Regions from separate parts of the Streptomyces sp. NPDC030820 genome, predicted to be linked through region 2. Evidence: predicted binding sites of a transcription regulator. Region 2 holds the regulator's gene; the other holds the start of a gene.
What was found. The regulator HrcA, encoded in region 2, represses chaperone genes, less so after heat shock. The targets are predictions, from matches to a motif close to TTNGCACTCNGNNNNNCNGAGTGCNAA.
Positions count from the first base shown of each region.

Region 1: the regulator HrcA is predicted to act here: its motif matches at 7,701-7,727, upstream of groL (chaperonin GroEL).

Region 1 covers NZ_JBVIEB010000004.1:491,691-502,529, forward strand. The annotation lists gene ACZ418_RS14075 (NADH:flavin oxidoreductase) at 1-320, opposite strand, end outside; gene ACZ418_RS14080 (hypothetical protein) at 435-680, opposite strand; gene ACZ418_RS14085 (helix-turn-helix domain-containing protein) at 796-1,635, shown strand; gene ACZ418_RS14090 (DUF397 domain-containing protein) at 1,619-1,831, shown strand; gene ACZ418_RS14095 (transglycosylase domain-containing protein) at 1,807-3,432, opposite strand; gene ACZ418_RS14100 (sigma factor-like helix-turn-helix DNA-binding protein) at 3,429-4,529, opposite strand; gene ACZ418_RS14105 (SigE family RNA polymerase sigma factor) at 4,686-5,201, shown strand; gene ACZ418_RS14110 (hypothetical protein) at 5,191-5,832, shown strand; gene groL (chaperonin GroEL) at 5,915-7,537, opposite strand; gene ACZ418_RS14120 (cold-shock protein) at 7,864-8,070, opposite strand; gene ACZ418_RS14125 (MoaD/ThiS family protein) at 8,502-8,777, opposite strand; gene thrC (threonine synthase) at 8,774-10,057, opposite strand; SAM riboswitch class I at 10,075-10,215, opposite strand; gene ACZ418_RS14135 (glucosyl-3-phosphoglycerate synthase) at 10,348-10,839, shown strand, end outside.
Region 2 covers NZ_JBVIEB010000001.1:548,881-559,719, reverse strand. The annotation lists gene ACZ418_RS02525 (S41 family peptidase) at 1-2,122, opposite strand, end outside; gene ACZ418_RS02520 (hypothetical protein) at 2,169-2,732, opposite strand; gene ACZ418_RS02515 (VOC family protein) at 2,916-3,308, opposite strand; gene ACZ418_RS02510 (16S rRNA (uracil(1498)-N(3))-methyltransferase) at 3,324-4,076, opposite strand; gene ACZ418_RS02505 (nitronate monooxygenase) at 4,073-5,191, opposite strand; gene dnaJ (molecular chaperone DnaJ) at 5,413-6,549, opposite strand; gene hrcA (heat-inducible transcriptional repressor HrcA) at 6,550-7,566, opposite strand; gene ACZ418_RS02490 (MBL fold metallo-hydrolase) at 7,739-8,461, shown strand; gene ACZ418_RS02485 (DUF3097 domain-containing protein) at 8,496-9,314, shown strand; gene ACZ418_RS02480 (Uma2 family endonuclease) at 9,292-9,870, opposite strand; gene hemW (radical SAM family heme chaperone HemW) at 9,971-10,839, opposite strand, start outside.

The DNA of each region.
Region 1 (10,839 bases), on a different contig from region 2:
ATCGTGCCGCCCGCCGCGTGCACGTCCTCGGCGACCTTCGCCCAGCCCGCGAGCTGCTCCTCCCCGTGGAACCGGGGAACGCGCGCGCTGTTGCCGGCCGACTCATGGCCCACGTACGTGCCCTCGGTGACGATGAGGCCGACCCCGGCGGCGGCCCGGCGGGAGTAGTACGAGCGCACGTCCTCGCCGGGGATGCCGCCCGGGGAGAACATGCGGGTCATCGGCGCCATCACGATCCGGTTGGGGACGGTGAGACCGTTGAGCGCGATCGGGCGGGACAGGACCTGGGCCGCGCGGGAGGCGGGCGTCGTGACGGTCACGTGGGGGCTCCTCGTGAGTGACGGGGTTAACCGGACGGTATGTGTGCACGCATTGTTGCAGCTCCTTAAGTAATCGCCTATGCGCTGCCACACATTCCGACCCCAGAAGCGCCCTTATGTGACACCGCTCACACTGTCCCGATTCAGCCGCCGCACCCGCTCCCGCAGCACCTCGTCCGGCGGCGCCGGCTCGACCGAGTCCGGCGGACAGTCCCACTCCCGGCCACCGCCGATCGGCCTGAGCTGCACGTAACCTCCCACACGCCCCATGACCTCGCCGATCCGCCCGTTCCGCAGATCCACGAAGTACACGGGCGTACGGGCGGGCCGCTCGTCCGCCGCCGTTTCCTTCATCTCCATTGGGCCAATTCCTCCACGCTGAGTGTTCGCGTTCACCACACAGAGTGGCCGTCAGCGCTCTAACCTGGCCAGAGAGGGCGCCCCAACAACCTCTGCTGTCAGACCAGGAGTTGCCATGGCAGGACCGAAGAGCCTCGATCCGTCGTCATCGCCGCGCGCCCTGCTGGGCGCCGAGTTACGGCACGCTCGGGAGCGGAAGGGGCTGAGTCAGGAGCAGTTGGGCCAACGGCTGTTCGTGAGCGGGTCGTTCATCGGGCAGTTGGAGGCGGGGACTCGGCGGATGCAGATGGACTTCGCGCGGATGCTGGATGAGGTGTTGGGCACGGGCACCTTCTTCCAGCGGAACTGCGGGGCGGCGGCCAAGTCCCGCTACCCCGAGCACTTCGCGGAGGCAGCGGAGGCGGAGTCGATCGCCACAGCCATCCGCCACTACGCGCCGATGCTGATCCCCGGGTTGCTCCAGACGCCCGCGTACGCACGGGCAGTGAACCGGGCGTACGCACCGACGGCACCGGAGGAGACGATCGATGAGTGGGTGGAAGGCCGGGTGGCGCGGACCCGTCTGCTCAACGACCCAACAAAGCCGATGTTGTGGGCAGTGCTTGACGAGGCGGCGCTGCGCAGGGAGACCGGTGGCCGAGCGGTGATGGCGGAGGCCCTGCGCCATGTCGCGACCCTGGCCCGTCGGGGCCGGATCATCGCGCAGGTACTGCCGTTCAGCGCGGGAGCGCACAAGGCGATGGACGGTCCACTGAAGCTGATGGACTTCGAGGACGCTCCTCCGCTGGTCTACTTCGAAGGGCCTGGCACCGGACGGCTGGAAGACGATCCGGCGACGGTTGCCCAGCTGAGGTTCACCTTCGAACTCCTCACGGCCTCCGCCCTCTCGCCGGAGAACTCTCTAGCCCTCGTCGAGGCGATGGCGCAGGATTACGACCATGAGGAACAGCCCTGACTACGAGCTGAGCACGGCCACCTGGCGCAAGTCCAGCTACAGCGGGGGCGGCGGCAACGACTGCCTGGAAGTAGCCGACGGCCACCCCGCCCTCGTCCCCGTCCGCGACTCCAAAACCCCCCAAGGCCCAAAGCTCGTGTTCCTGCCCTCGGCCTGGTCCGCGTTCGTCGATCACCTCAAGCGCCCCCAGAGCTGAGTCGCCGTCTCTTCCGTGAACTGCGTCGGTGAGGGATCTGTCGGCAGTTGCGCGGGCACCGTCGTGTCCTTCTTCTTGCCCGGCTGGTCGGCGAAGAGGGCGACGGTCAGGGTGAACCGGCCGTCGTAGGCGACGGTCCACACCGTGCGGCGGGTGCTGCCGCCGCCCGCGCCCGCCGTGAACAGGTTCGCCGGAGCGCCGGCGACCGGCGCGGCCACCACGCGGGCGGCCTTCTCGGGCAGGACCCGGTGCCGGTCGGGGTGCGCGGAGTAGACGGTCCGGCCGCCGTGGGTGATGCGGGCGACGGTGTACGGCGCGGCGTACATGCCGGCGGCCGCGACCGCCGCGTACGCCGACGTGAGCTTCAGCGGTGTGGGTGCGGCTGTCTTCGGGAGCCCGGTGAGCGGCGCCCCGAACCGCTGGTCCGCCAGCGGCGTCATCGCCGTACCCGCCTCCACCGCGCCGCTCACCGCGTCGTTGAAGGGTTGCCGGGCGTAGTCCGATCCGCCGTACAGCACCCGCACCGCACCGTCGCCGGGCTCGATGCCGACGACCGCGGTGTGCAGGCGTACGCCGCTCTTGGCGGACTTGAGGCCCTTGACCTGTTCCGCCGTGGAGTCCTGCAGCGGGAGGTCGAAGGTGGTGTGCACGGTGTAACCGCCGCGCGCCAGCTGGTCCTCGGTGATGCCGAGCCGGTCGGCGGCCTCTTTCGCCGCGATGTCGATCAGGTACTGCCGCTGTCCGTCGGTGGCCCCGGGCGGATAGAACCGGAACGCCGGGAAACGGGCCTCGGCCCGCTGTTTCGCCGTGATGTTCCCGCTCGCCGCCATGGCGTCCAGTACCCACGCCCAGCGGCGCTGGAGCGTCGCCGTGACCTTCGGGTCCGAGCCGGCCTTCTCGTAGTAGGAGGGGAGGTTGATGATGGCGGCCAGGGCCGCGCCCTGGGAGACGGTGAGGTCCTTGGTGTCGACGTCGAAGTAGTTGCGCGCGGCCGACTGGATGCCGGCGGCGCCCCGGCCGAAGTACACGGTGTTGAGGTAGCCCTCCAGGATCTCGTCCTTGGAGCGGGTGCGGTCCAGCTTGACCGCGATCAGCGCCTCGCGCGCCTTGCGGGACAGTGACTGCTCGGGGCTGAGCAGCGCGTTCTTGACGTACTGCTGGGTGATGGTGGAGCCGCCCTGCCGTTCGCCGCCGGTCAGCGCCGCCCCGACGGCGCGGACGATGGCCTTCGGGGAGACTCCGGAGTCGGTCCGGAAGGAACGGTTCTCCGCGGCGATCACCGCGTCCTGCACATACCTCGGCACCTGCGACAGCGGCACTTCCTGACGGTCCACCGGGCCCCGGCGGCCCAGGTAGGCACCCTTCTCGTCGAGGAAGACGGTGCTCTGGACGACCGTGTCCGGGTGCGGCTCGGGAATGACGGTGAGCTTGTACGCGACGACGACCGCACCGACCAGCAGGGCGAGCAGGAGCAGGAAGGCGGCCAGCAGTCGGCGCGCGATACGGCCCCGGTTGCGGCGCAGACGGACGCGGAGCGGGATGCGGCGCGAACTCGCAGGCTTCGGCGTCTCCTTGGACTCCTCCTTCAGCTCCGGGGTCATGCCCGCCACCCCCCGTTCCGCAGCTGTGCCACGACGGCGCCCGCGGCGTCGTACACCGTGACACCCACACCGCCAGCACCGCCCGCACCGCCCTCGGCGCTCCCGACGCTCCGCGGCATCGCCATCCCCTCGACGAAGAGCGTCTTGGTGTCCCGCGCGGACAGCGACGTACTCGCGTACCAGACGCCCCAGCCGGGGCTGCCCGCCAGGGTGAGCACCTTGGCGGCGACCTCGCCGTGACCGGTGCTCAGCTCGACGCGTCCCGGGTCCCCGGAGACGCCGTAGTACAGGCCGGACAGGAAGTACCTGCCCTTGACCGGCTCCGCCTGCAGGGACACCCCCGGCTCGTGGCGTGGGTAGCCGTCCAACCCGCGGAACTGGTCGGCCTGTTCCGGCGTCGACCAGTGGCTGCCGTCCGCGGTCAGCCACATCTCCACGCCGGGCGCCGCCTGCACCCGCTCCCCGGGCGCCACGATCCGTATGGAACCCACCGCCCGGCCGACCGCCGTACCGGACGAGTCACCCTGGCCGCTTCCGGCGACCCGGCCGACGGCGACGAAACCCCCGGCCACCAGCGCCACCGCACAGCCACCGGCGACCACCGCGGCCCGGCGCCGCCGCCACGCCCGCCCCCGCGCGGTCACCGTGTCCAGCGGAGGCGGGCCGGGGACCACGTCACGGGCCGCGGCGGCGTAGGCCTCGCGCAGCCGCTGTTCATCGCCCCCGGCCGCCTTCGTCCCACGCCGGGCGAAGTGGCGTACCGCGCCCTTGGAGACGCCGAGCAACTGGCCTATCTGCGCGTCCGGCAGGCCCTCCCCGTACCGCAGCACCAGCACGGCCCGCCGGCGGGCGGCGGGCCGCGCCAGCGGCCACGGCCGCCGCAACCAGCTGCGCACGAGCTGACGCCGTACGTGGAAGTCCACGTCGTTGCGCGGGACCCGGCGCCAGCGCGCGTACACCCGTATCAGCGTCCGCCGGGCCAGTTCGTCCGCCTCGGGCAGGTCCTCGGTGAGCAGCCGCGCGGTGACGAGGAGCCGGGGCCAGCAGGTGCGCGCGTAGGCGGCGAAGTCGTCATGGATCCGGGCACGCGTCCGCATCGTCTTCTCCTTGGGGTCACGTGTTTCGATGTACGCCGCGCACGCGGCCCACGGGACCTGTACGCACGGGCGGGGCAGGTGGGTTGCACGGGAAACGAAAGACCCAGAGAGACGCAGCAAGACTCAGCAAGACGCGGCAAGACTCCGGCGGAGGGCATGACCGAGGACGAGTTCGACGCTTTCTACGCGGCCGCCTTCCCCCGTCTGACCGGGCAGCTCTACGCCTTCACCGGAGACCACGGCGAGGCCCAGGACGTGGTGCAGGAGGCGTTCGTACGCGCCTGGGACCGGCGGAAGTCCTTCCTGGCCGACAGTGCCCCGGAGGCCTGGATCCGCACGGTCGCCGTACGGCTGGCGGTCAGCCGCTGGCGGCGTGCCAGGCGCTGGCTGGAACTGGTACGGCGGCACGCCCCGCCCGAGTCGACGCCGGGGCCCGGCCCCGAACACACGGCACTGGTGGCCGCGTTGCGCCAATTGCCCCAGGCACAGCGGTTGGCGATCGTCCTGCACCATCTGTGCGACTTGAGTGTCGAGCAGGTAGCCTCCGAGACCGGCGCGCCCGTGGGCACGGTCAAGGCCCGGTTGTCCCGGGGCCGGGCGGCACTGGCGAAGCAGCTGGGCACGGACGAGGCCGATGAGCCGGTACGGAAGGAGGGCGGCCGTGTCGGATGACCCCACCATGGATGAACTGGCCGGTGCACTCCGCGCGTTGGCGACGGCGAACGAGACCCCGCCATCCGTCGCCGCCCCCGGGATCCGACGCCGCGCCGTCCGCCGCGGTCGCCGTCGTCGCACGGCCCTCGCCCTCGGCGCGGGCGCCGCGGCCCTCGCCCTGGCGGCCTTCGCGCTGACGCTGAACTCGGGCGGCGCCGCCCCCGGCCACCGCCAGGCCCCGGCGGCCACCGCTCCCCGGCTCCCGGCGTCCCCCACCCCCTCCCCCCTCGCCTCCCCGGTCACCGGCGTGGTGAACTTCGCGAAGCGGGCCCTGACCGTCGGCGGCCGGGTCATGCCCATCACCTCGGGCTACCCGACCCGCACCCCCGCCGACCTGCTGACCGTCTCGGCGAAACTCGACCTCACCCGGGACACGGTCGACGAACTCGCCAAGTCCACCTGCAAGGTGGCGGAGCCGTATGTGGTCGAACTCCGCGGCAGCGACAGGTCCAGCCTCTACGTCGGCTCACTCGCCTGCGCCCCCAGAACCGGCACCTGGATCGGCCTCGACACGAAGGACGCCGTATGGCTCTACAACAGGCTGAAGCCGGGCGACACGCTGTCGGTGGCGGTCACGCCGAGGACCTAGCCCCGGCAAACGCCCGAGGGCGGCACCCCCAGCCGGAAGCTGGGGATGCCGCCCTCGGAAAGGACAGGTGATCCGGGAAGGATCAGAAGTCCATGTCACCGCCCGGCATGCCGCCGCCGGCCGGCGCGGCGGCCTTCTCCGGCTTGTCGGCGATGACGGCCTCGGTGGTGAGGAAGAGCGCGGCGATGGAGGCGGCGTTCTGCAGGGCAGAGCGGGTCACCTTCGCCGGGTCGATGATGCCCTCGGCGACCAGGTCGACGTACTCACCGGTCGCGGCGTTCAGGCCGTGGCCCGGGGTCAGGTTGCGCACCTTCTCCACCACGACACCGCCCTCGAGGCCGGCGTTGACGGCGATCTGCTTCAGCGGGGCCTCCAGGGCGATGCGCACGGCGTTGGCGCCGGTCGCCTCGTCACCTTCCAGGTCCAGCTTCTCGAAGACCGAGGAGGCCTGGATGAGCGCCACGCCACCACCGGCGACGATGCCCTCCTCGACGGCCGCCTTGGCGTTGCGGACGGCGTCCTCGATGCGGTGCTTGCGCTCCTTGAGCTCCACCTCGGTGGCGGCACCGGCCTTGATGACCGCGACACCACCGGCGAGCTTCGCCAGGCGCTCCTGCAGCTTCTCGCGGTCGTAGTCCGAGTCGCTGTTCTCGATCTCGGCGCGGATCTGGTTGACCCGGCCGTTGACCTGCTCCGAGGAGCCGGCACCGTCGACGATGGTGGTCTCGTCCTTGGTGATGACGACCTTGCGGGCGCGGCCCAGGAGGTCCAGGGTCGCGTTCTCCAGCTTGAGGCCGACCTCCTCGGAGATGACCTCGCCGCCCGTGAGGATGGCGATGTCGCCGAGCATGGCCTTGCGGCGGTCACCGAAGCCCGGGGCCTTGACGGCGACGGACTTGAAGGTGCCGCGGATCTTGTTGACGACCAGGGTCGACAGGGCCTCGCCCTCGACGTCCTCGGCGATGATCAGCAGCGGCTTGCCCGACTGCATGACCTTCTCCAGGAGCGGGAGCAGGTCCTTGACCGAGGAGATCTTGGAGTTGGCGATGAGGATGTACGGGTCCTCCAGCACCGCCTCCATGCGCTCCATGTCGGTCGCGAAGTAGGCGGAGATGTAGCCCTTGTCGAAGCGCATGCCCTCGGTGAGCTCGAGCTCCAGGCCGAAGGTGTTGCTCTCCTCGACGGTGATGACGCCTTCCTTGCCGACCTTGTCCATGGCCTCGGCGATCAGCTCGCCGATCTGGGTGTCGGCGGCGGAGATGGACGCGGTGGAGGCGATCTGCTCCTTGGTCTCGACGTCCTTCGCCTGCTCCAGCAGGGCGGCGGAGACGGCCTCGACGGCCTTCTCGATACCGCGCTTGAGGGCCATCGGGTTGGCACCGGCGGCGACGTTGCGCAGGCCCTCCTTGACCAGGGCCTGGGCGAGCACGGTCGCGGTGGTCGTACCGTCACCGGCGACGTCGTCCGTCTTCTTGGCGACTTCCTTGACCAGCTCGGCGCCGATCTTCTCGTACGGGTCCTCGAGCTCGATCTCCTTGGCGATGGAGACACCATCGTTGGTGATCGTGGGGGCGCCCCACTTCTTCTCGAGGACGACGTTGCGACCCTTGGGGCCGAGCGTCACCTTCACGGCGTCCGCGAGCTGGTTCATGCCGCGCTCGAGGCCGCGCCGCGCCTCCTCGTCGAACGCGATGATCTTGGCCATGTGAAGTGGTCCCTCCAGGACTGGGGGTGATTCCTTCGGACCGCGCCCGCGCCCGCGACGGACGGCTCGCCGGCCGCGTGGTTCCTTGCCCCACTTGGCCTGCGGGCCTCACCGACCCGGTCCTTCACTGTCACTCTCACCTTCAGAGTGCTAACGCCAATGATTAGCACTCGGCATGGTCGAGTGCAAGCGCCCTACGGGGTACGGCACCCCCGTCAGCCGCCCGCGAACACCGTCACCCGGGCACGACGAAGGGCCCACACCCCGAGCGAGGTGCGGGCCCTGCGAAGATGAACGAAGAACGTCGCTGACAGTCGACGCGTGCTTCAGCTGGTCGCCAGCCGGACCATGTCCGCCTGCGGGCCCTTCTGGCCCTGCGAGATCTCGAAGTCGACCCGCTGCCCCTCTTCCAGGGTGCGGTAACCGTCCATCTGGATCGCGCTGTAGTGGACGAAAACATCCGCACCACCGTCGACCGCGATGAAGCCGTACCCCTTCTCCGCGTTGAACCACTTGACGGTGCCCTGAGCCATGCCTAACTCCCCTATTACTGGCCCTTGCACAGATCCACACTTCGCGGACCCGGGTCAGACCTCACCCCCCATCGGTCGGGGGCGTGCGCCGGAACGCGTCGACCGCGGCTGAATGTATCTGTCCAACTGCCGTCTGCAACAGGTCAATCGGACGAGAATTCTGGACGGGAACGGTCCGGAATGTGGGGAGAATTCACCTGACTTCAGGGCAAGTCGGGCTCCATGAACCGCCACAAAAGCCGCATAGAACCCGCGCAGTTTGGCTACTTCTTGTCGGGTCTGCGGCATCAATACAGGGTCCCCGACCGGCGGTCCGGGAGCGTGTTCCCCAACTCTACCGCGCTCAATCACACAGAATTGCCCCCTCCGCTTCTCTCACGGAGGGGGCAATTCGATGAACAATGCGTAACTGAAGTTACCCAAGGTAACGATCAGCCGCCGGCGACGGCCGGAATGATGGAGACACCGGCGCCGTCCGGGGTCGCGGTCTCCAGGCCCTGCTCGAAGCGCACGTCGTCGTCGTTGACGTAGACGTTCACGAACCGGCGCAGCTTGCCCTGGTCGTCCAGCACGCGCGCGGCGATGCCGGTGTGGTTCTTCTCCAGGTCGGCGATGACCTCGGCGAGGGTGGCACCTTCGGCGGCCACTTCGGCCTGCCCGCCGGTGTAGGTGCGCAGGATGGTGGGGATGCGAACGGTCACGCTCATGCGAGGCCAGCCTCTCGGAAGGAGTCCAGGGTCGGTCGGATGGTGGCGGTCAGGCCGGTCCCGGCCACCGCGTCAAGGGTCTTCAGGCCGTCACCGGTGTTGAGCACCACCGTGGTCTTCGTCGGGTCCAGGACGCCGTCCTTGATCAGCTTGCGGGTGACGCCGACGGTCACACCGCCCGCCGTCTCCGCGAAGATGCCCTCCGTGCGGGCCAGCAGCTTGATGGCGTCGACGACTTCCTCGTCCGTCACGTCCTCCACGGCACCACCCGTGCGGCGCGCGATGTCCAGGACGTACGGGCCGTCGGCCGGGTTGCCGATGGCGAGGGACTTGGCGATGGTGTTCGGCTTCTGGGGACGGACCACGTCGTGGCCGGCCTTGAAGGCGGTCGACACCGGCGAGCAGCCCTCGGCCTGCGCACCGAAGATCTTGTACGGCTTGTCCTCGACGAGCCCCAGCTTGATCAGCTCCTGCAGACCCTTGTCGATCTTCGTGAGCTGGGAGCCGGAGGCGATCGGGACCACGATCTGGTCGGGCAGCCGCCAGCCGAGCTGCTCGCAGATCTCGTACGCGAGGGTCTTGGAGCCCTCGGCGTAGTACGGCCGCAGGTTGACGTTGACGAAGCCCCAGCCCTCGCCGGCCGGGTCGCCGATCAGCTCGGAGCAGAAGCGGTTCACGTCGTCGTAGTTGCCCTCGATGCCGACGAGGTCACCGCCGTAGATCGCGGCCATGACGACCTTGCCCTGCTCCAGGTCGTGCGGGATGAACACGCACGAGCGGAAGCCGGCCCGGGCGGCGGCGGCGCCGACGGCACCGGCGAGGTTGCCGGTGGAGGAGCAGGACAGGGTGGTGAAGCCGAAGGCGCGGGCGGCCTCCAGGGCCTGGGCCACCACGCGGTCCTTGAAGGAGTGCGTCGGGTTGCCGGAGTCGTCCTTGACGAACAGGCCGCCGGTGACGCCGAGTTCACGGGCGAGGTTGTCGGCCTTGACGAGCTTGGTCCAGCCCGGGTTCAGGTTCGGCTTGTCGGCCACGTCGGCCGGGACCGGCAGCAGCGGCGCGTACCGCCAGATGTTCGCGGGGCCGGACTCGATCCGGCGGCGCAGCTCTTCGGTGTCGTAGGCGGAGAAGTCGTAGGCGATCTCCAGCGGGCCGAAACACTCCTCGCAGGCGAACACCGGGCCGAGCGGGACGCGGTGACCGCACTCGCGACAGCTCAGGGCCGCGGCGGGACCGAGGTCGACGGTGGAATCGGTGGAGCTTGCAACTGTCTGCACAGCCATGGAGGCGAGGCCCTTTCTCCTCATCTTCCTCACGACGCATCTCGCCGTGAGACGGATTTGGCACCTTCCCTGGCCGGGAGCCTCGCGTGAACGAGTGCGGCTCAGGGGGGTTGCCGGGGCTTCATCGGGCCGTGTCCCTCTGCCCCTCTGGATGAGCGGTATGCGGTTGTGAGCGCCTGGCTGACCCCCGACATGCGATGGTCACCAGCGTTGTTCAAGACTGTAACCGAAGGCCAAGACAGTTGAGAGAGTCGTCCGAACCGCGAGACAACAGTGAGGAGCCGCCGACCGTGCTGGAAGAAGTCGAGCGCTGGCTGAGCACCCGCTCCTGGTCCGTGACCGATCGCCCCCTGCACAAGATCTTGGCCGCCAAGCAGCGTACGGGCCAGTCGGTGTCCGTCGTGCTGCCCGCGCTCAACGAGGAGGAGACCGTCGGCGACATCGTCGCGATCATCCGCCACGACCTGGTGGAGCGGGTCCCGCTCGTCGACGAGATCGTGGTGGTCGACTCCGGCTCCACCGACCGCACCTCCGAGGTCGCCGCCGCCGCGGGCGCCCGGGTCGTTCACCGGGACGAGATCCTGCCGCGCATCCCCGCCGTCCCCGGAAAGGGTGAGGTGCTGTGGCGCTCCCTGCTGGTGACCAGTGGGGACATCGTCTGTTTCGTCGACGCGGACCTGAAGGAGTTCTCCCCCGACTTCGTCACCGGGATCGTCGGCCCGCTGCTCACCGAGCCGGACGTGGACCTGGTCAAGGCGATGTACGACCGTCCGCTCGCCGGA
Region 2 (10,839 bases):
GGTCGGGCCGCCAGAAGTGGTCGCGCATCAGCCGGCCGGTCTCGTCGTACATCTGCCGCCACTCGGCGGCCGGGTCGAGGGTCTGCCGGACGCGGGCGAGGTCGACGGTGACGCTGGTGTCGCCGTCGTCGTCGGTGCCGGTACGGCGGTCGCTGGGGACGACCCGCAGCCGGTCGTCGCTCCACAGCAGCACGCGTTTGCCGTCGCCGCTGACCTCGAAGTGGTCGGCGTCGGAGGCCAGGTGTTCCAGGCGCCGCTGGGCGAGGTCGTAGCGCTCCAGCTCGGTGTGCGGGTCGGGGTCCTCGGGGTGGGCGCGGGCGGTGCCGAGGACGCCGTGCACGGGGTGGCGCAGCCAGAGCACGCCGTCCTTGGCGGCGCGCAGGGTGGAGTAGCGGCCGGCCTCGACCGGGAAGGGGACGATCCGGTCGGCGAGGCCTTCGAGGTCGATGCGGGTGGCGGGGGTGCCCTCGCTGTCCGGTGTCTCGTCCTTGTCGGGGGTCTCGAAGGGGCGGCCGTGGCGCTGCGGGCCGAAGGGCGAGGGCGTGGTGGCGGCGAGGGTGATCAGGTGCGGGCGGGCGCCGACCACGAAGGCGAGGTCGAAGACGTGCTCGTCGTAGACGGGGTCGAAGGCGCGGTTGGAGAGGAAGGCGAGGTGTTTGCCGTCGAGGGTGAAGGCGGGGGCGTAGTCCTGGAAGCGGAGCGGGGTCGCCTCGGTGACCGACAGGTCGGTGGTGTGGGCGATGCGCAGTTGGGACAGCGGGCGGGGGCCGGGGTGGGCCCAGGCGAGCCAGGCGGAGTCGGGGGAGAAGGCGAGGCCGGAGACCTCGCCGTCGTCGCTGCTGTCGACCTCGCGGACCTCTCCGGTCTCGCGTTCGACGAGCAGCAGCCGGCCGTCGTGCGCGGCCACGGCGGCCCGGCTGCCGTCGGGGGCCATGGCCAACTCCAGGACCCGGCCGAGCTGTCCGGCGGCGAGCCGGCGGGGCGGGGCGCCCGGTACCGTCCCGGTGGCGGGGGCGAACTCCAGGGCGTCGTCACCCTCCGCGTCCGTCACCCACACCACCCACTCCTCGCCCTCGGCGCGGAAGGCGCGCGGCATCCGGGCACGGACCCCGGAGGTGGCGGCGAGGGCGCGGGCGGGCCCGGAGCGGTGGGTGACCCAGTGGATCCCGCCGCGCACGCAGACGGCGCTGCCCCGCGCGGTGTGGTCCGGGGCCGCCTCGCCGAACCAGCGGGCGGCGTTCACCGGGCGGGGGCGCAGATCGATCCGGGGCCCGCCGAGGCGCACGTCCAGCCGGCGCGGCTCCGCGCCCTCCAGGTCGTCCAGCAGCCACAGTTCACCGGCGCTGCTGTAGACGACCCGGGTGCCGTCGCCGGAGGCGTGCCGGGCGTAGAAACCGTCGAGGGGGGTGTGACGGCGCAGGTCGGAGCCGTCGGCGAGGGAGGAGTAGAGCGCGCCGGTGCCCTCGTGGTCGGACAGGAAGACGATCCTCCCCCACTCTCGGCTTCGCTCGAGCGGGGGGACCCCCATCCCCACCCACCCGGGGCACTCGATGTTCCCGTCGAGACCCTCATGCAACCGGACGAACTCGCCGTCCCCGTCCCCGTCGATCCACAACTTGCCCGCCGTACCGCCCCGGTAGCGCTTCCAGTGGGCGGCCTCGCGGCCCATCGGCGCGGACAGCAGCACGGTGGCCGGCCCGAGGGCCACATCGCCGACCGGGCCGTACGGCAGGGTCTCGGCGGGTCCGCCGTCCAGCGGGACGGCGTGCGCCCAGCTGTGGCGGAAGCTGTGCCGGCCGTGCGCGCCGAGCGCGAGCACCCGCCCGTCGGCGGTCCAGCCGAGCACCTCGGTGCGGCGGTTGCCCCAGTAGGTCAGCCGGTCGGCGGGTCCGCCGTCGACGGGGGCGACATGCACCTCGGGCGCGCCGTCCCGGGTGGAGCTCCAGGCGAGGAAACGTCCGTCGGGCGATATCCGGGGCTTGGTCACCGGCATGTTGTCGGCGCTGACCCGCCAGGCCCTGCCGCCGTCGAGGGGCGCGAGCCATACGTCGTCCTCGGCGACGAAGGTCACCAAGTCGCCGTGTACATGAGGGAATCGGAGATAGGCGGCACCCTGAGTCACCCCGCCACTGTACGCAGCGACGGCTGTGCCTCACCCGGTGTTCGGATCACTTCCCCTCGACGGGCCAGCACGTGGGGTCGCCCTTGCACCAGATGGTGCGGGTGACGGTGACCGTGACGGTCACGGTCGGCTTCCCGCCCCCGGGCCGGTAGGTGGGCGGCCGGTACGTCGGCCCGGGCGTGGCGGCACAGTCACCGAGCCCGCTGACGTGGAACACCTGTCTGCCCCCGACCCTGGCGGTCAGATCCCCCCGCACACAGGCGCCGTCGACGGCCTTGGTCACCTTCCCGGTGACGGTGATCTTCCGCCCGTCCTTGGTCTCACCCTGGCAGTCGACGGAGACGACGGTGGTCGCGGACGGCGCGGGCGTCCCGTGCGCCGTCCTGCCGCCGTTGCCGTAGCTGCCGGTGCAGGTGAGCCAACTGACGTCGACATGCTGGTGCTTGAGCCTGGCCGTCGCTGTGGTGTCGGTGGTGTAGGCGACGGACGCGGTGCTGAGGTCGTCCGGCTGACACGCCACGAGGGCCGCACCGGCCACCACGACCAGCCCGGCCACGGCCACCGCACGCGTCCCGCGTCGCCCGTACCGAATCCGCCTCAATGCCCCCATGCACGGCAGAGTGCCACCGGCACGCACGGCACGGAAGGCCACATACGGCCACTCACCCGTTCGGGGTCCCGGTCAGCGCGCCCTGAAGGGGCGCGGGGAACTGCGCGAGCAGCCGCCCACGGCGCCGCAGCCGTCCGACAGGACATCCCGGCACTGCCCATCGCGGTCGAACCAGCGGAGCGCCTAGCCGCGCAGCAGCAGCCACTCCTGGAGTTCGACCAGGTTGCCCTCCGGGTCCTTGAGGTGGGCGACCCGCATGCGGTCGGTCATGGGGGCCGGGCCGTGCAGGAGGGTGGCGCCGCGGGAGGTGATCTCGGCGCAGTAGGCGTCCAGGTCGTCCACGCGCAGCACCACCAGCGAACGGTGACCGGTGGCCGTGTCCCCCAGCTCCTCCAGCACCTCGGCCATCATCGCCCGGTCCTGCAACGCGATCCCGGCGGAGCCGGCGTGCGGGCTGAACTTCTCGTACGGGCCCTGCGTCGCCCCGGACTGCGGCTTCAGGCCGAGGACGTCGGCGTAGAAGCGGTAGCAGGCGGCGAAGTCGGTGACCAGGAGCCGTACTTGGGCGAGTTCCACGGTGTCCCCCAGGTGTCAGGACCAGCGGCCGGTGCGGCCCAGCAGCAGGGCCACGGCGGCGGTGCCGGCGGTTGATGTACGCAACACCGTAGGACCGAGCACGTACGCCTTCGCACCCGCCTCCTGGAAGAGCGCCAACTCGTCCCGCGCGACGCCCCCTTCGGGGCCGACGACCAGCACGATCTCGCCCTCGGTGGGCAGTTCGGCGGTCGCCAGCCGCTCGCTCGCGTGCTCGAAGTCGGAGTGGAGCACGGCGGCGAAGTCGGCTTCGGCGAGAAGTGCGGCAACCTGCTTGGTGGTTGCCGCGTCCGCGACCTCCGGGAAGCGCAGCCGACGGGACTGCTTGCCGGCCTCGCGCGCGGTGGCCCGCCACTTGGCGAGCGCCTTCTGACCCCGGTCGCCCTTCCACTGGGTGATGCACCGGGCGGCCTGCCAGGGCACGATCGCGTCGACCCCGGTCTCCGTCATCGTCTCGACGGCGAGTTCCCCCCGGTCGCCCTTCGGGAGGGCCTGGACCACGGTGATCCGGGGGCTGGGCTCCGGCTCCACCGGGAACTCGAAGGGCTCGACCACCATGTGGTCCTTGCCCGACACGCTGACGACGACCCCGGCGGCCCCGCGCCCCTTGCCGTCCGTCAGCACCACGTTCTCGCCGGGCTGCAGCCGCCGCACGGAGACCGCGTGCCGCCCCTCGGGGCCCTCGACGTCGACGACGGAGCCGGGGCCCACGCCCTCCAGCGAGTCCACGACGAACACCGGCGCGGTCATCGCAGGCCCCCCTTGGCCGACAACGCTGTCCGGGCGGCGTCGAGTTCGGCGGCCAGCACCTCCACGAGCTCCCCGGCGGGCAGCTCGCGGGCCAGCCGGTGCCCCTGCCCCGCCCACAGCGCCATGCCCTGCGCGTCCCCGGCCTTGGCGGCGGCCTTGCGCAGCGGCGAGGTGAGGTGGTGGATCTCCGGGTAGGCGGCGGGGGCGTAGGGGCCGTGCTCGCGCAGGAAGCGGTTGACCAGCGCGCGCCCCGGGCGGCCGGAGAAGGCCCTGGTCAACTCGGTGTGCGCGAACAGGGGGTTGGTCAGCGCCTGCTTGTGCACGGCCTGGGCGCCGGACTCGGGGGTGGCGAGGAAGGCGGTGCCCAGCTGGGCCGCGCTCGCGCCGGCCGCGAGGACGGCGGCGATCTGGCTGCCCCGCATGATGCCGCCGGCGGCGACGACCGGGATGCTCACGGCCTCGCGGATCTGCGTGACCAGCGACAGCAGCCCGATGCCGGCGCCGTCGTTCTCGGGGAGGTCCCGGTGGGTGCCCTGGTGTCCGCCCGCCTCCACGCCCTGCGCGATCACCGCGTCCGCCCCGGCCCGCTCGACGGCACGGGCCTCCTCGGCGGTGGTGGCGGTGACCAGGGTGAAGGTGCCGACGCGGCGCAGGCCGTCGAACACCTCCCGGCTCGGCACCCCGAAGTGGAAGGAGACCACCGGCACCGGGTTGTCGAGGAGTACGGCGAGCTTGGCGTCGTAGCCGTCGTCCCGGCCGCTGTCCGGGTCGCCCAGCTCGGTCTCGTACCAGGCGGCCTCGCCGGCCAGCTGGTGGGCGTAGACCTCGACGGCGCCAGAAGGGGGCGCGGCGTCAGCCGCTCCAGTGGAGCCGGTGCTTGCACCGGGGTACTCGGACTGGGGCATGAACACGTTCACGCCGAAGGGGCGGCTCGTCAGGCTCCGCAGCTGCTTGATCTCCTGGTACATGCCATCGGCGGTCTTGTACCCGGCGGCGAGGAACCCGAGGCCACCGGCCTCGGAGACGGCGGCGGCGAGCTGCGGGACGGAGACACCGCCCGCCATGGGGGCCTGCACGATCGGGTGGGGGAAGAGATCGGTCAGCGCGGAGGACATGACCGCATGTTGTCACGTCCTTCGAACAAGTCCGAATCCAGGCGGGCAATGGCATAGACCGGTGGCATGCGGGGCGCCGAAGCACCCCGTCAGCCCTGCGCCGGCGGCGGCTCAGCGCCCGTTGAACGCATCCTCAACCGCGAGAACAGCCCCTGCTGCCCCGGCTGACCGTGCCTGCCCGGGGGACAACCCCCGGCCCCCCGGCCACGCCGCAGCGCACGTCAGCGCCCGTTGAACGCATCCTTCAACCGCGAGAACAGCCCCTGCTGCCCCGGCTGGAACTGGCCCTGGGGCCGCTCCTCGCCGCGCAGCTTGGCCAGCTCGCGCAGCAGGCGCTCCTGGTCCGGGTCCAGCTTGGTCGGGGTCTGCACCTCGACGTGCACGACCAGGTCACCCCGGCCACCGCCGCGCAGATGTGTGACACCCCGGTTGTGCAGCGGGATCGACTGGCCGGACTGGGTGCCGGGCCGGATGTCGACCTCCTCCATGCCGTCCAGCGTCTCCAGCGGCACCTTGGTACCGAGCGCCGCCGCCGTCATCGGGATCGTCACCGTGCAGTGCAGGTCGTCGCCGCGCCGCTGGAAGGTCGAGTGCGGCAGCTCGTGGATCTCGACGTACAGGTCACCGGCCGGACCGCCGCCCGGCCCGACCTCGCCCTCACCGGCGAGCTGGATCCGCGTGCCGTTGTCGACACCGGCCGGGATCTTCACCGTCAGGGTGCGGCGGGAGCGGACCCGGCCGTCGCCGGCGCACTCCGGGCACGGGGTCGGCACGACGGTGCCGAAGCCCTGGCACTGCGGGCACGGCCGGGAGGTCATGACCTGGCCCAGGAAGGACCGGGTGACCTGCGAGACCTCACCGCGGCCCCGGCACATGTCACACGTCTGGGCGGTCGTGCCGGGCGCCGCGCCCTCACCGTTGCAGGTGTTGCAGACGACCGCGGTGTCGACCTGGATGTCCTTGGTCGTCCCGAAGGCCGCCTCGTCCAGCTCGACCTCGATCCGGATCATCGCGTCCTGGCCGCGCCGGGTGCGCGAGCGCGGGCCGCGCTGCGAGGCCGTACCGAAGAACGCGTCCATGATGTCGGAGAAGTTGCCGAAGCCACCGGCGCCGAAGCCGCCCGCGCCGGCGGCGCCGCTCTGCGAGAGCGGGTCGCCGCCGAGGTCGTAGACCTGCTTCTTCTGCGGGTCCGACAGCACCTCGTAAGCGGCGTTGATCTCCTTGAACCGCTCCTGGGTCTTCGGGTCCGGGTTGACGTCCGGGTGCAGCTCGCGCGCGAGCCGGCGGAACGCCTTCTTGATCTCATCCTGCGACGCGTCGCGGCGCACGCCGAGAACGGCGTAGTAGTCCGTGGCCACTTACGACTCCGCCAGGATCTGTCCGACGTACCGTGCCACTGCGCGTACCGCTCCCATCGTTCCCGGATAGTCCATGCGGGTCGGTCCGACCACGCCGAGCTTGGCAACCGCCTCGCCGCCCGAACCGTAGCCGACCGACACCACTGAGGTGGAGTTGAGTCCCTCGTGGGCGTTCTCGTGCCCGATACGCACCGTCACGCCCGGATCCTTCGCCTCGCCGAGGAGCTTGAGGAGCACCACCTGCTCCTCCAGGGCCTCCAGGACGGGCCGGATCGTGAGGGGAAAGTCATGTCCGAAGCGGGTGAGATTGGCGGTACCGCCGATCATCAGCCGCTCCTCGTTCTCCTCGACGAGTGTCTCCAGGAGAGTGGAGAGCACCGTCGAGACCGTACCGCGGTCCTCGGGCTCGAAGGCTTCCGGCAGGTCCTCGACCAGCGTCGGCACGTCCGAGAACCGGCGGCCCGCGACCCGGCTGTTCAGCCGTGCGCGCAGGTCGGCGAGGGAAATCTCACCGAAGGGCGCCGGGCAGTCGACCATCCGCTGCTCGACCCGGCCGGTGTCCGTGATCAGCACGAGCATCACGCGCGCGGGTGCGAGCGAGAGCAGCTCCACGTGCCGCACGGTGGACCGGGTCAGGGACGGGTACTGCACGACGGCGACCTGCCGGGTGAGCTGCGCGAGCAGCCGCACGGTCCGCGCCACCACGTCGTCGAGGTCGACGGCGCCCTCCAGGAAGTTCTGGATGGCGCGCCGCTCGGGCGCGGTCATGGGCTTCACCCCGGCGAGCTTGTCGACGAACAGCCGATAGCCCTTGTCCGTGGGGATGCGCCCGGCGCTGGTGTGCGGCTGGGCGATGTACCCCTCGTCCTCCAGGGCCGCCATGTCGTTGCGGACCGTCGCCGGGGACACGCCGAGGTTGTGCCGCTCGGTCAGGGCCTTCGACCCGACCGGCTCCTCGGTGCCGACGTAGTCCTGGACGATGGCGCGCAGTACCTGAAGCCTGCGTTCACTCAGCATCAGCGCGCACCTCCAGCACGTCGTCTCCTCGGTTCCACTCGGTCCTGCGGTTCGTCCGCCTGGCACTCTTCGCATGTGAGTGCCAGCGTTCCCGGGCCCAGTGTACGGCTGTCGGGTACACCCGGGGCAAGGTCGGTGCGGTCCCGGCGGCTCGTGGAGCTAGCGTCGCGGTATGACGGTGACTTGGGAAGAGCTGGGGTGGGAGCGGCTGGCCGCGGGGGTCGGCCGGTGCCGGCTGCCCGGCTGGGACTGCACGGCGGGGCTGGTCCTCGGGGAGGGTACGGCGTTGATGGTGGACGCCGGCTCCAGCCTGGCTGAGGGCGCCCGACTGCGGGCCCGGGCCGAGGAGCTGGCCGGCGGCCGTGTGACCCATCTCGCGCTGACCCATCCCCACTTCGACCATGTCTTCGGAGCGGCGGCCTTCGCGGGGGCGGAGGTGTACGGGGCGGTGGGCGTCGACGCGGTGTTCGCCCGCGAACGCGACGAGCTGCGCATGGACGCCGTGCGCAACGGACTCGCGGTGGCGGACGCGGACGAGGCGGTGGACGCGCTGGCGCCGCCCGGCCACCTGGTCTCCGGCGAGTGGACGCTTGACCTCGGGGGCGGCCGGCAGGTCCTGCTGGCGAACGTGGGTCCGGGGCATACCGCGCATGATCTGGCGGTGCTGGTCCCGGGAGATCCCGAGGTGGTCTTCTGCGGCGACCTGGTCGAGGAGTCCGGCGAGCCCCAGGCGGGCCCGGACGCGATCCCGTCCCGCTGGCCGGACGCCCTGGACCGGCTGCTGTCCCTGGGCGGCGAGGACGCGCTGTACGTGCCCGGTCACGGAGCGGTGGTGGACGCGGCGTTCGTACGACGGCAACGCGACGAGCTGGCGGCCCGCTTCGGCGTGTCGTGAGCGCGGCCGTACGGCTTCTCCTATCGTCACTCGAATGCGCCAGTACTCCGCCGACCTGACCCCGCCGTGGAAGAAGCAGCAGCCGGTGCCTGAGGTACCGGCGGAGCCGGGCCTGGTGGTGGAGGAGCCCGGCACCGGGTTCTGCGGGGCGGTGATCCGCTGCGAGGCGGGCACGGTGACGCTGGAGGACCGCTTCGGCAAGCACCGGGTGTTCCCGCTGGAGCCGCGGGGCTTTCTGCTGGAGGGGCGGGTGGTGACGCTGGTACGCCCGTCGTCGTCCTCGGCTCCGGTACGACCCACCCGCACCGCCTCCGGCTCGGTCGCCGTCCCCGGTGCCCGCGCCCGCGTGGCCCGCGCCGGCCGTATCTACGTCGAGGGCCGGCACGACGCCGAGCTGGTCGAGAAGGTGTGGGGCGACGACCTGCGCATCGAGGGTGTGGTGGTGGAGTACCTGGAGGGCGTCGACGACCTGCCCTCGATCGTCGCCTCCTTCGCACCGGGCCCGGACGCGCGGCTGGGCGTCCTGGTGGACCACCTGGTGCCGGGCACGAAGGAGTGGCGGATCGCGGAGTCGGTGACCAGCGAACACGCGCTGGTGGTGGGCCACCCGTACATCGACATCTGGCAGGCGGTGAAGCCGGCCGCGCTGGGGATCGAGGCCTGGCCGGCAGTGCCGAAGGGGCAGGACTGGAAGACGGGGGTGTGCCGGGCGCTGGGCTGGCCGTCGGAGAACACCGGGGCGGTGTGGCAGGCGATCCTGAAGCGGGTGGGGTCCTACAAGGACCTGGAGCCGGAGTTGCTGGGGCGGGTGGAGGAGCTGATCGACTTCGTCACGGGTAGCGGTGGGGCCTGACGTTGGGGAACGTTCCGAACTCGGTGGTGTCCAGTTCGAGTCCCAGATCCTCCAACGGGACTGGATCACCGAACTTGATGATCTCCTGGCTGCGGTAGTCAGCGTCCTCACCCTGGCCCGAAGGCTTTGTCAACAGGACGCAGTGCGCCATGACCGGGTCGAGGATGAGGTAGGCGGGGATCTTTCCCGCAGCGTAGATCGAGCGCTTGACCACGTAGTCCTGGTGGACGCTGGACTTGGAGACGACCTCGACGACCATCGTGATCAGCCCAGACGGCAACAGGCGCCCTGAACGCGGCATTGCGTCGCGCTCCATTACCACCAAGTCCGGCACCGGCTCGCTGGCCTCGTCAAGGACGTCGACGTCCTGGGTCTGAAGCCGAGCCCACCGCTTGCGCGGGATTTGGTCAAGCACGTCTTCCACGATCATGTTGTGGACCAGATCAGGGCTGGCCATCATCACGATTACCCCCCGGAGAAGCTCGACCCTGACGCCCTCCGGAGGCTCGAACTCCTCGAAGAACTTGGTCATCCCACGCTCGTCCACAGCGGTCATCTCCGTGGCCCTCCACATCCGCCGCGTCCTTTTGGCGGCAGCCTACGAACCAGGTTAGGGACCGAACCGGCGTTCCGGAGGGATTCACTCGCGGGAGTGATCAGTCCACCAGATCCCGCACCACCGCATCCGCCAGCAACCGCCCCCGCAGCGTCAGCACGGCCCGCCCCTCCTCGTACGGCCCTTCCTGGAGGAGCCCCTCCCCCAGCGCCCGCCGGGAAGCCGCAAGCCCCTCCTCCTTCAGCAAGGACAGCGGCACCCCTTCCCGCAGCCGCAGCTCCAGCAGGATGCGCTCGACCCGCCGGTCCTCGTCGGACAGCAGCTCCCGCCCCGCCCCCGGGGAGCGGCCGGAGGCCAGGGCCGCCGCGTACGCCCCCGGATGCTTGACGTTCCACCAGCGCACCCCGCCCACGTGCGAGTGCGCCCCAGGCCCCGCGCCCCACCAGTCGGCGCCGCGCCAGTACAGCTCGTTGTGCAGGCACCGGCCCGCCTCCGAGGTGGCCCAGTTGGAGACCTCGTACCAGTCGAATCCCGCCTTGCTCAGGGTCTCCTCCGCGATCAGGTAGCGGTCCGCGTGCACGTCGTCGTCGGTCATCGGGACCTCGCCGCGGCGGATACGACGGGCGAGCTGGGTGCCCTCCTCCACGATGAGCGCGTACGCGCTGATGTGGTCCGGTCCCGCCCCGATCGCCGCGTCCAGCGAGGCCCGCCAGTCGTCGTCGCTCTCGCCGGGGGTGCCGTAGATCAGGTCGAGGTTGACGTGCTCGAAGCCCGCCGCCCGAGCCTCCGCCACGCACGCCTCGGGCCGGCCCGGCGTGTGGGTGCGGTCGAGCACGCGCAGCACATGCTGCCTCGCGCTCTGCATGCCGAAGGAGATCCGGTTGAAGCCGCCCTCCCGGAGGGTGGCGAGGTACGCGGGGTCGACCGACTCCGGGTTCGCCTCCGTCGTGATCTCCGCGTCCGGTGCCA